DNA from 2 places in the Saccharibacillus sp. WB 17 genome. Region 2 is predicted to be linked to the other one. Evidence: riboswitches for the same ligand, from Rfam matches in the RefSeq annotation. Region 2 holds a riboswitch; the other holds the start of a gene.

Region 1 (4,706 bases), on a different contig from region 2:
TGGAGGCGCCGGACCGGCTGGAAGTGCATGAAGCGCTGGCCGAAGACCTGTTCTACGCGCTCGGCACTACGCCGTCAATTGAGGTGGGCAGCGCCGTGGTAATCCACGACACGGACCTGCATCGCATCAATATCCTGATCGGCGACAAACAAATGACGTTCGTGGCGTTGGTCTGAACCGCTTCGAAGAACGCGGGAGAGGTCTATGAAGCGGTCTATAATGAAAGAAGCCGTTAAGGAACCGGTATCCTAGCAGACCGGATACGCCGAACATGCCGCCGCGAAGATCTTCGCGGTCGGCAGCTGAACATGGATATCGTCATGGAAAGAATTCGTGCGCCGAAGCGGACGTGCGCCGGCTCTACGAGTCCGCGGGCGGCTGATACACCATACAGTAGAACGGCTTGAGGCCCGAAGGCGTCATCCGTTCGTAGAGATCGGTAATGGCGAAGCCGGCTTTGCGGTAGGCTTTGATGGCGCGCTGGTTCCACGTCAGCACTTCCAGGTCGATCTCCTGGCCCGGAATGCGCCGCAGCGCTTCTTCGGCGACGGCGCGCACGTAAGCCGCCCCTAAGCCGCGTCCGCATAGATCCGGACGCATGCCGATCCCGAGGCGGGTCGTGCCGCCGAGCGGGAAGAGCTGGGCGAACCCGCAGAAAAGTTCGCCCTCATAGACCGACATATACTGCTGTTCGCGCAGCTCGGGATCGCCGAATTCGATCCCGAGCTGTTTGACCTGCTCCCAGGGCATCCACCCGTAGATGTCGTACGGCGGCTCGTACCGCCAACCGCAAATGATTTCCGCTTCCCACTCCGTTAACGGACGAATATCGAACCTCTTCGCGTTCATGTTTCTCACTCCTGTTCAAAAAGGGATCACGAAATGTAAAAAAGGCGTTTAGGCGTCCGGGCGGCGGGTAATATTTCGTAACGACGAAAAAGATCGGCGCGTTTGAAACCTTTTCAGGCGCAGCACCGTTTAAAGGGCAAGAGAAACGGCGGCCGACGCCAAGCAGACATGAAAAAACCGCATCGGATGATTGCAGTCATCCAATACGGCCGTTATATTCATTACGCTCATTCATGAATTCGCATAAAAGCAGTCGAAGAAAAGGTTATTCGGCAACAAAAGAGTTATACGTGTACGTGCTCATTACGCGAGACGCACCGACATAACGTTCGGCATAATAACTAGAGCTCAGGTTGTCGTAACGAACTCCGTTCGAAGACGACGAATGGGCGAATTTGCCGTTGCCTACATAAATGCCCACATGCGAAATGCCTCTGCCCGTCGTGTTGAAGAAGACGAGGTCTCCGGCACGCAGGTCGCTGCGGTCGATCTTGGCTCCGGCGCTGTATTGCGACGAAGATTGACGCGGCAGATCCACGCCGAGTTTGTCGAAGACGTAGCTCGTGAAGCCCGAGCAGTCGAATCCGTTAAGGCTTGTGCCCGCAGTGCGGTATGGCGTTCCAAGTGCTGAATCGATTACGTTGTCCAATTGGGAATCTGCATGTGCGTTTCCTGCGCCCGCTACGCTAAAAGCGATGGCGAGTCCCATTACTGCGGCTGTCAGCTTCTTCTTCAAAGACATTGTACCCCTTCCGTTTTGCCTGCGAGGTTAGCTTAAGGATTCGGTTGAGAAGGTCCCCCTATGACTCCTTCGTTGCGAAGTCAATTCACCCATAACTGGTTCCCCCGCTCCCCGGTGCCGGAATTCGGCTTAGATCTTGGTTTGCACCGAAAAGCTTCGTGTCGGATCGTCGTTGTGTCGATATTTGAAGCAGCTTCTATGGCTTGAAGCAAAGTTTACAAAGTTGTTACTACTCACAAAACACATTGTAGCAAAGGACTTAGCCGTTGGCAAACCTTTATTTAACATTATTTTGGTGCGCGTTTGACGCGGACCTTCCACCAAAAGCAGCAATCCCGCACGGCTGCGCGGTTTTGCGGAAGTTAAAAAAGGTGACATTTGTTTGAATTCAAGTCGTTTCGCTATGGAAAAAACCTCTGAAAAGCGCTTAACCCTACGGTTTATCGAGCCGGTATCCGGGTTTTTTTGTTTTGCTTTCGTCTTTTTATCGGATAGAATAGAAGAAGATGAAGAGTTTTAAGAAAAAAGCATGTGTTTTTGCAAGAATTTGGATGAATTTATTCGCCGAAAGGGGCTCGGATTCCCGTTATGGACCAAAATCAGACAGGTAAAAAACAGCTTGGGCTCAATATCATCAGCAGCAGCCAAAAAAGCAGCAAGCATAAGGGCTTCGGCACGGGCGCCATCAACTTGAACAACGTATCCCCGATCATTATAGACGAAGGCGAAGCGAAGATCGACGTGGGCGCCATGCATGCCAAGAGCAAAGTGGAGCGCGGCATCAAGTTCACGGCCGAACGCGCCGATGCGGAAGGCGGCCGCCGGGTATGGCTCGTCTGGGTCGCGGTGGACAAGACGGAAGAAGGCGGCAGCTACGCGGGAGCGACGGCGTGCGAGATGTGGATCAACAGCGAGACGAAGCGAGGCTTCAAGATTCTCGCCGACCACGTGAACAAGCTCGATTACGCGATCAAGCGGAAGATCATTCTGAACGAGATGGACAACGAAGCGAGAGCGGCGCTCAAGACGCTGCTGACGGCGCACAACGAAGAATGGTGGAACCGTTCGCCGGAAGAACTCAAGCAGGCGTTGGACGTCTAACGGCCGCAATTTTGCGGCAGCGGCAAAAAGCGTCGGTCCCTTGCGGGATCGGCGCTTTTGCTTTTTTATTCTTACGGGCTTCCTCTCCGCTGCACCGTTACACAAAAAACGGTTTGGGCGAATGGGCTTTGTCTTTCACCGAGACGTACGGATGGTCCTTGAGGAAGAACCGCCACGGCTTGGCCGCGTATTCTTCCGCGTAATCGATATTGATGCGCGGTCCGCACAGCAGCTCCAGTGAAGAGGGATCGTCGCCGGCTTCGAGGTAGAGCGGGCTCGTCGGCACCGTCAGGCGGCAGCCGTTGAACGATTTGTCGACGTCGAGCGCCCGGCACAGCTTGCCCGGGCCGCCGGACAGGTCGGACGCTTTTTTGGATTTGATTTTGCGGAAAAAGCGCATGCGGCGTTCGTCTTCTTCGGTCAGCGGCTCCACGGCGCGGATCAGCACGGCCTGCGGATCGTCTTGTGATCCCGTGACGACGTTCAGGCAGTGGTACATGCCGTAGATCAGGTAGACGTAGGCCGTTCCGCCAGCGCCGAACATGATCTCCGTGCGCGGGGTGCGCCGGCCGCCGTAGGCATGGCTGCCTTTGTCTTCGATCCCTCCGTAGCTCTCCGTCTCGATGATCCGGCTGCGGATCTCCCCGAACTCGGTGCGGCGCACCAGAGTCTGGCCCAGCAGCCGCGGAGACGCCTCCAGCGCGGTCGAAGCGAACAGGAACGGAGGCAGCGGGCGGAAAGCGCCCTGCGCCGGGTGCGGCGTGAGTGGCTGCATCGGAATTCCTCCTTTTGGCGGATGATCGGTTGACTGCACCCGCGTTCTTCCCTATTTTAATAAACGTTCGGGGAAGGAGTAAATCCGCATCGAAGCGCAGCGTTCGCGTACCGGCGCCGGAAGTCGGTTTTTTTTGCCCGCAGCCGGTTTGCAGTCGTCGAAAGCACTAGGTCCCCATACCGGAATATGCTATAGTACTATAGAAGAAATCTTCGTTAAACGGATTGGAGCGGAAGCGCTATGCCAGGCATGAGCCGCGTCCTGATTACGATTGTCAGCAAGCAGGACGAAGAGACGGTGAAGCAGACGCTCGCCGGACAGCTTTTTCAAAAAGACAACGCCTTGTACGTCCGCTACGAAGAACCCGGCGCGAACGGCAGTCCGGGCAGTGTGCGAACGCTGGTCAAGGTCACGGAGGAAGAATTGAAAGTCATCCGCCACGGCGAGGTCGAATCGGAGCAGTCCTTCCGCCTAGGAAGCAGCCTGCCTGGTTTTTACCGTTCGCCTTACGCGCGTTTTGCGCTTGTTACCCATACCCGGGACCTGCGCGTGCGCATGCAAGGCGCTGCGGGAGAGATCCATTGGGCGTACGAGCTGGAAGTGCACGACGCCATCTCGGGCCATTTTGCCGTTAGCTTAACCATACAGGAGGAAGTCAACCGATATGACGATTAACCCGCTACAACAGCTTGAAGATACCGTGAAACAGGCCGTCGCCCAGGCGATCGCCAAAGCCGGCCTCGTGGCCGAAGCCGATATTCCGGACATCGCGCTGGAGGTACCCAAAGACAAGACCCACGGCGACCTGTCCACCAACGCGGCCATGCAGCTGACCCGCCTTGCCAAGAAGAACCCGCGCCTGATCGCCGAAGCGATTCTGGAGAACCTGGACCGCGAAGCGGCCGGGATCGAACGGACCGAGATCGCCGGACCGGGCTTCATCAACTTTACGCTGAACAAAAGCTATCTGTACCCGGTCGTCGGCACGATTGCGTCGCAGGGCGCCGATTACGGACGGATCGAGGACGGCAAAGGCAAACGCGTCCAGCTCGAATTCGTCAGCGCCAACCCGACCGGCAGCCTGCACCTGGGCCATGCCCGCGGCGCGGCCGTCGGCGATGCGCTGTGCAACGTGCTCGATTTCGCCGGTTACGACGTGACGCGCGAATACTATATCAACGACGCCGGCAACCAGGTGATGAACCTGTGCGTCTCGATCGAAGCGCGCTACCTGCAGGA
Region 2 (4,706 bases):
AGCAAGATGCGGTCGACGCTGCGAATCGCGTGCAGGCGATGGGCGACGATGATCAAAGTGCGGCCGCGGAAGCGGTCCAGCACCGTCTCCATGATGCGGCGCTCCGTGATGTTGTCGAGCGCGGAGACCGGCTCGTCGAGCACGACGAGGTCCCGCTGCTGGAACAGCACGCGGGCGAACGCAAGGCGCTGCTTCTCGCCGCCGGACAGCTTCATGCCGCGCTCGCCGACAGGCGTGTCGAGGCCTTCCGGCAGGCTGCGCAGCTTGTCGCCAAGCCTGACGTCGTCGAGCGCGCGCAGCAGCTCGGCTTCGTCGGCCGGTGCGTCGAACGCCAGATTGCCGCGCAGCGTATCGTCGAAGATCGGGGCATCCTGCGAAATGTACGAGGTGCGCGCGTACAGGCTGTCCAGGCACAGTTCGTCGATATCGAAGCCGTCGATCGTCAGCTGTCCCGAGTCTTTTTTGAGCAGGCCGAGCAGCAGCTTGACCAGAGTCGATTTGCCGCTGCCGCTGAGCCCGACGATCGCGGTCGACGAGCCGGCGGGCAGGGAGAACGAGACGCCGCGCAGCAGGGCGGGGCGGTCCGCGTCGTAGCGAAACGATACGTGTTCGAATCGAATGGTTCCCCGCAGCGTCTCCACCAGCCGCCCGCGGTTCAAATTGCGGTCTTCCGGCGCGTCAAGCGACCGTTCGAAGCGGTCGTAAGCCAATCGGTCGAGCCGGTAATTGACGTAGATCACGTTGAAAATCGCGATGGGCGAATACACTTTGTCGATCAGCAGCAGCAGCGCCAGCACCGTTCCGATCGTCGACTCGCCGGCGGCGATCTGCCGAATGCCGAGCGCCAGCACGACGATTTTGACACCGATGATCAGCAGCTCGAACAAGGCGAAAAAAGATTCGTGGACCATGCGGATCTGCACGTTTTTGCGTACGATGTCGTCGGTAATGCCGGTCAGCTTGCGGATCTCGTCCGGATAGCGGCGGTTCAGGCGGAATACGACCAGCTCCATGAAGCCGCGCACGGAATACCGGGACAGGCTCTCCTGGCTCGCCAGCAGCGAAGCCTTGATGGAATACAGGAAGCGCAGCAGCAGGCGGGTCAACAAGAACACGACCGCGTAACCGGCCGCGATGACGAGCATGATACCGGGACTGTAAAAGCCGATGAACAGAAGGCTGAACAGCAGCGTCGGCAGCAGCTCGTGCAGGATACGCAGGTAAAAGCCGTACACGATGCCCGCTCCGGCCTGCGCTCCGTTCTCGATGCTCTGGATCAGCTCGCCCGTGCCCAGATCGCGATAGGCGCGGTAATCCATGTTCGAGAGGCGGGCGAGCGCCAGCAGCTTGAGCTTCTCGGTGAGGCCGCGCGGCAGCTGCGTCTGCGGGTACTCCGCCGCGTAGTTCAGCAGGGCGCACGCGCCGAGCAGCACGCCGTAGAGCAGCAGCAGGCTGCCTAACTCGCCGAGACCGGAGGGGAGCGAGATCCGGTCGATCAGTCGTTGAAACGTATGAATGCCGTAAGCCGAAGCGAACTGCAGGGCGAAGCCGAGCAGCACGTACAGCACGATTTGTTTTTTGAACAGGGACACGCTATTTTTTAACACACCAAAAACCGCCTTTCAAAAGGGAATGAGTCGCTGCGGACGCAGCAAAAAGAGAAGGTTCCATGCAGCATCGTTGTCGTAAAACCAAGGGATGCGATCAGAGGGCAGAGAACCCCCTTGATAGCCGGTACGCGTTTTGATCCGGCCCGATCCTTAGCTACTTCGAACGATGCGGCAGAACATTCTCCTCGTCACCCCATTTGGAAAGATGGGTCCACTATAGCAAAAAAAGCCCGTTAGGGCAAAACCGAAAAAAAGTTCAAAAAAAGTTCGCAAGAAATGCAACCAAATCGACGGCCTGTCCGTCTATGTAGTATCTGATTAAAAGGAACGGTCCCCGGAGACGATAAAACCCGTTCCCCGGCTCGTGCGCCGGAAGGAACGGGTTAATGGAAGATGTTGATTGAAGCGAATATGGGTGTGATGGATATGAGAGAGTTGATGAAGACGAAGACGTGCGGAGAAAATCAGCTCTGAACCATTTGACCGTAAGACCAGTCGCTTGTTACGCGCTTGGCGGTCACGTAGCGTTTGCCCCAATACGAATTGGACAGGCTTGCGATGCTGACGCCTTTGCTGCTCGAAGAATTGGCAAACTTGCCGTTGCCTACGTAGAAGCCGACGTGCGAAATTCCGCGTCCCGTCGTGTTGAAGAAGACGAGATCCCCTACGCGGAGATTGGACTTGGATACGGTCGTGCCTTGCTGAGCCTGGCTTGCAGCCGTACGGGCCAGCGAAACGCCGAACTTTTTGAAAATATATCGGGTGAATCCGGAACAATCGAAACCTGAGGTCGTCGTGCCGCCGTATTTGTAAGGCGTGCCCGAGACTTGACTTACTGCGGCGTTAAGTGGTGCGGAGCTGGCGGCATATGTACTTGTGGCCCCCGACGTAAACAAAATGGCTGCTCCCAATACGGAAATGACAAGCTTCTTCAAAAATTTTTCCCCCTGATGCCTACGGAGTTAGCTAAGGGCTCGGTGGTAGGAATTTCCCTATACTCCCTCTGAAACAAGAATAATTCACCCGAAATGGTTCCCCCGTTTTCTTGCGTTAAGAAATTCGGCATTTATTAATATTTTGTAACTATTGATACTCTACCTTACTGACTATCGGTTTGTCAAACGCTCCTTTAAAACACAAAAAACTTATCGACATCGCATGATTATAACAGGCTGAAAACGAAACACAAGTGACAAATTTGTAATTATTGCTGGGAAAAACGCACGTATTTGTTACAATTGGCGGTACGGAAGGCTTCGCAAAGCCCGAACGTACAGCGTTGGATATTTCTTTTTCGGCAGTTTCGCCCTGTTCGACAATAGCTGCGCGCAAAAAAGTTTATTTAAAATGTTGGGATTTTATCTCTTGGATTGGTGCTGTTTTACCGATTTATGGTATAGAGGACTCGAGCGGGAGGGCCTGGAGATGAACAACAAAGATATTCAAGATGAGATGGAACGCCAGCGTCGAATTCTCCACCAGTTGGCCGACGAGTACGGTTTCCTCGATCAGCGCGTGCTGATGCAGTCGCAGAAGCTGGACGAATGGTTGAACGAATACGAACGCTACAAAAACGCATGACGGTTCATGTGAAGTTTTTTTATGAAAACGCTTGCCTGCTTACTGCTCTATTCAAGCGCGTAGCCTACGCGCTTTTTTGCGTTTGCCGTTAAATCGCCGTCTTGGCTTTCGGGAGCCCGATCTTTCGGGGTATACTTATAGAAGAAAATACGGGCATACGAGGAGGAAGCCGCATGGCAACGGAAATCGAACGCAAATTTTTGTTGGATCGCACGCCGGAAGAACTGATCGCCGCCGGATCGTTCCAGCGCCGCTCGCAGCAGACGATCGAGCAGACTTACCTGGCGCTGGACGAGCAGCAGGAGGTGCGCGTGCGCAGAATGGTCGACGCCGATACGGGCGAGGTCGAATATACGCATACGTTCAAGCAGGGCAACGGCATGAGCCGCGAAGAGATCGAATACTCCATTACCGAGAGCATCTACGGCCAGCTGTTCCGGGCTTCGGGAGCGGTGCCGCTGACGAAGACCCGGACGACGGGGGAATGGAACGGCTTCACGGTCGAACTGGACCGGTACGAACAGCTTGACCTGACGGTGGCCGAAGTCGAATTCGACTCGCTCGAAGAGGCGCAGGCGTTCTCTCCGCCCGATTGGTTCGGCGAAGATATCAGTTCCAAGCGCGAATACAGCAACAAAAAAGTGTGGAAAGAACTGCAAAACCGCGCTTGAGGCCCGGCCGCTTCGAAAGAGTCGGCGCCGCAGGGCGGCCATATGTTACAATAGAGCCAATTCGTCCGCTTTCCGGCGGACAAATTTACGAAAGAGGTGAGGACTATCACGGTTCAAATTCATGTTCAACAAACGCCTAATCCCAATTCGGTTCGGGTCGGAGCGGATTCCGTCCTGTTCGAAGGTCCGAAAAGCACGTCGGTCAAAGCGGGAGAGCCGAGCGAGCATCCGCTGGCTGCGGCGCTCGTCGAAATCGACGGCGTGGACAACATTTTCGGCATGCGCGACTTCGTAACGGTCAGCAAACTGCCGGACGCGAGCTGGGACGATATCCTGCCCCAGGTCGAAGAAGCGTTCCGACGCGTATATCCATAGGATGCAGGTTTCGCTTGCCGAAGCCTTGATATCCTGATCGACGAACGTCTCCTCCGACGGCATTGGGTTTCGCTTTCGGGTCAGGAGACGTTTTTGTTTAGACCTGTAATGAAGTCAAACAGCCGGCTTCCGGTTATTACAATAGAGAAGACGAAAGTTGGACGAGCATGCGCATCAATAAATACGTGAGCGAGAGCGGGTACTGCTCGCGGCGGGAGACGGACCGGCTGATCGCCGCCGGACGTATCGCGATCAACGGGGAAGCGTGCGCCGCCGGCGCCGACGTGCTTCCCGGCGATACGGTGACGATCGACGGGCTGCCTATTCCGCCCAAGGCGGAGCCGGTGTACCTCGCTCTCAACAAGCCGCGGGGTATCGTATGCACCCATGCTCCGGGCGTGGCCGGGAACATCGCCGATTACATGGACTACCCGGTGCGGATTTTTCCGATAGGCCGGCTCGACAAAGA

What was found. A riboswitch is a leader RNA that binds a small molecule or an ion and turns the genes downstream of it on or off. The one in region 2 is predicted to bind cyclic di-AMP.
Region 1: it holds a riboswitch for cyclic di-AMP, as region 2 does, so the genes downstream of both, FTE24_RS02585 (C40 family peptidase) here and FTE24_RS16475 (C40 family peptidase) in region 2, are expected to answer to the same signal.

Annotation. Positions count from the first base shown of each region.
Region 1 covers NZ_VPFK02000009.1:14,164-18,869, reverse strand. The annotation lists gene FTE24_RS02595 (hypothetical protein) at 1-176, shown strand, start outside; gene FTE24_RS02590 (GNAT family N-acetyltransferase) at 361-849, opposite strand; gene FTE24_RS02585 (C40 family peptidase) at 1,115-1,585, opposite strand; cyclic di-AMP (ydaO/yuaA leader) riboswitch at 1,593-1,731, opposite strand; gene FTE24_RS02580 (YwhD family protein) at 2,180-2,692, shown strand; gene FTE24_RS02575 (DNA-3-methyladenine glycosylase) at 2,790-3,467, opposite strand; gene FTE24_RS02570 (DUF1934 domain-containing protein) at 3,708-4,142, shown strand; gene argS (arginine--tRNA ligase) at 4,132-4,706, shown strand, end outside.
Region 2 covers NZ_VPFK02000029.1:150,855-155,560, reverse strand. The annotation lists gene FTE24_RS16480 (ATP-binding cassette domain-containing protein) at 1-1,607, opposite strand, end outside; gene FTE24_RS16475 (C40 family peptidase) at 2,075-2,545, opposite strand; cyclic di-AMP (ydaO/yuaA leader) riboswitch at 2,547-2,685, opposite strand; gene FTE24_RS16470 (aspartyl-phosphate phosphatase Spo0E family protein) at 3,036-3,191, shown strand; gene FTE24_RS16465 (CYTH domain-containing protein) at 3,365-3,862, shown strand; gene FTE24_RS16460 (NifU N-terminal domain-containing protein) at 3,959-4,237, shown strand; gene FTE24_RS16455 (pseudouridine synthase) at 4,405-4,706, shown strand, end outside.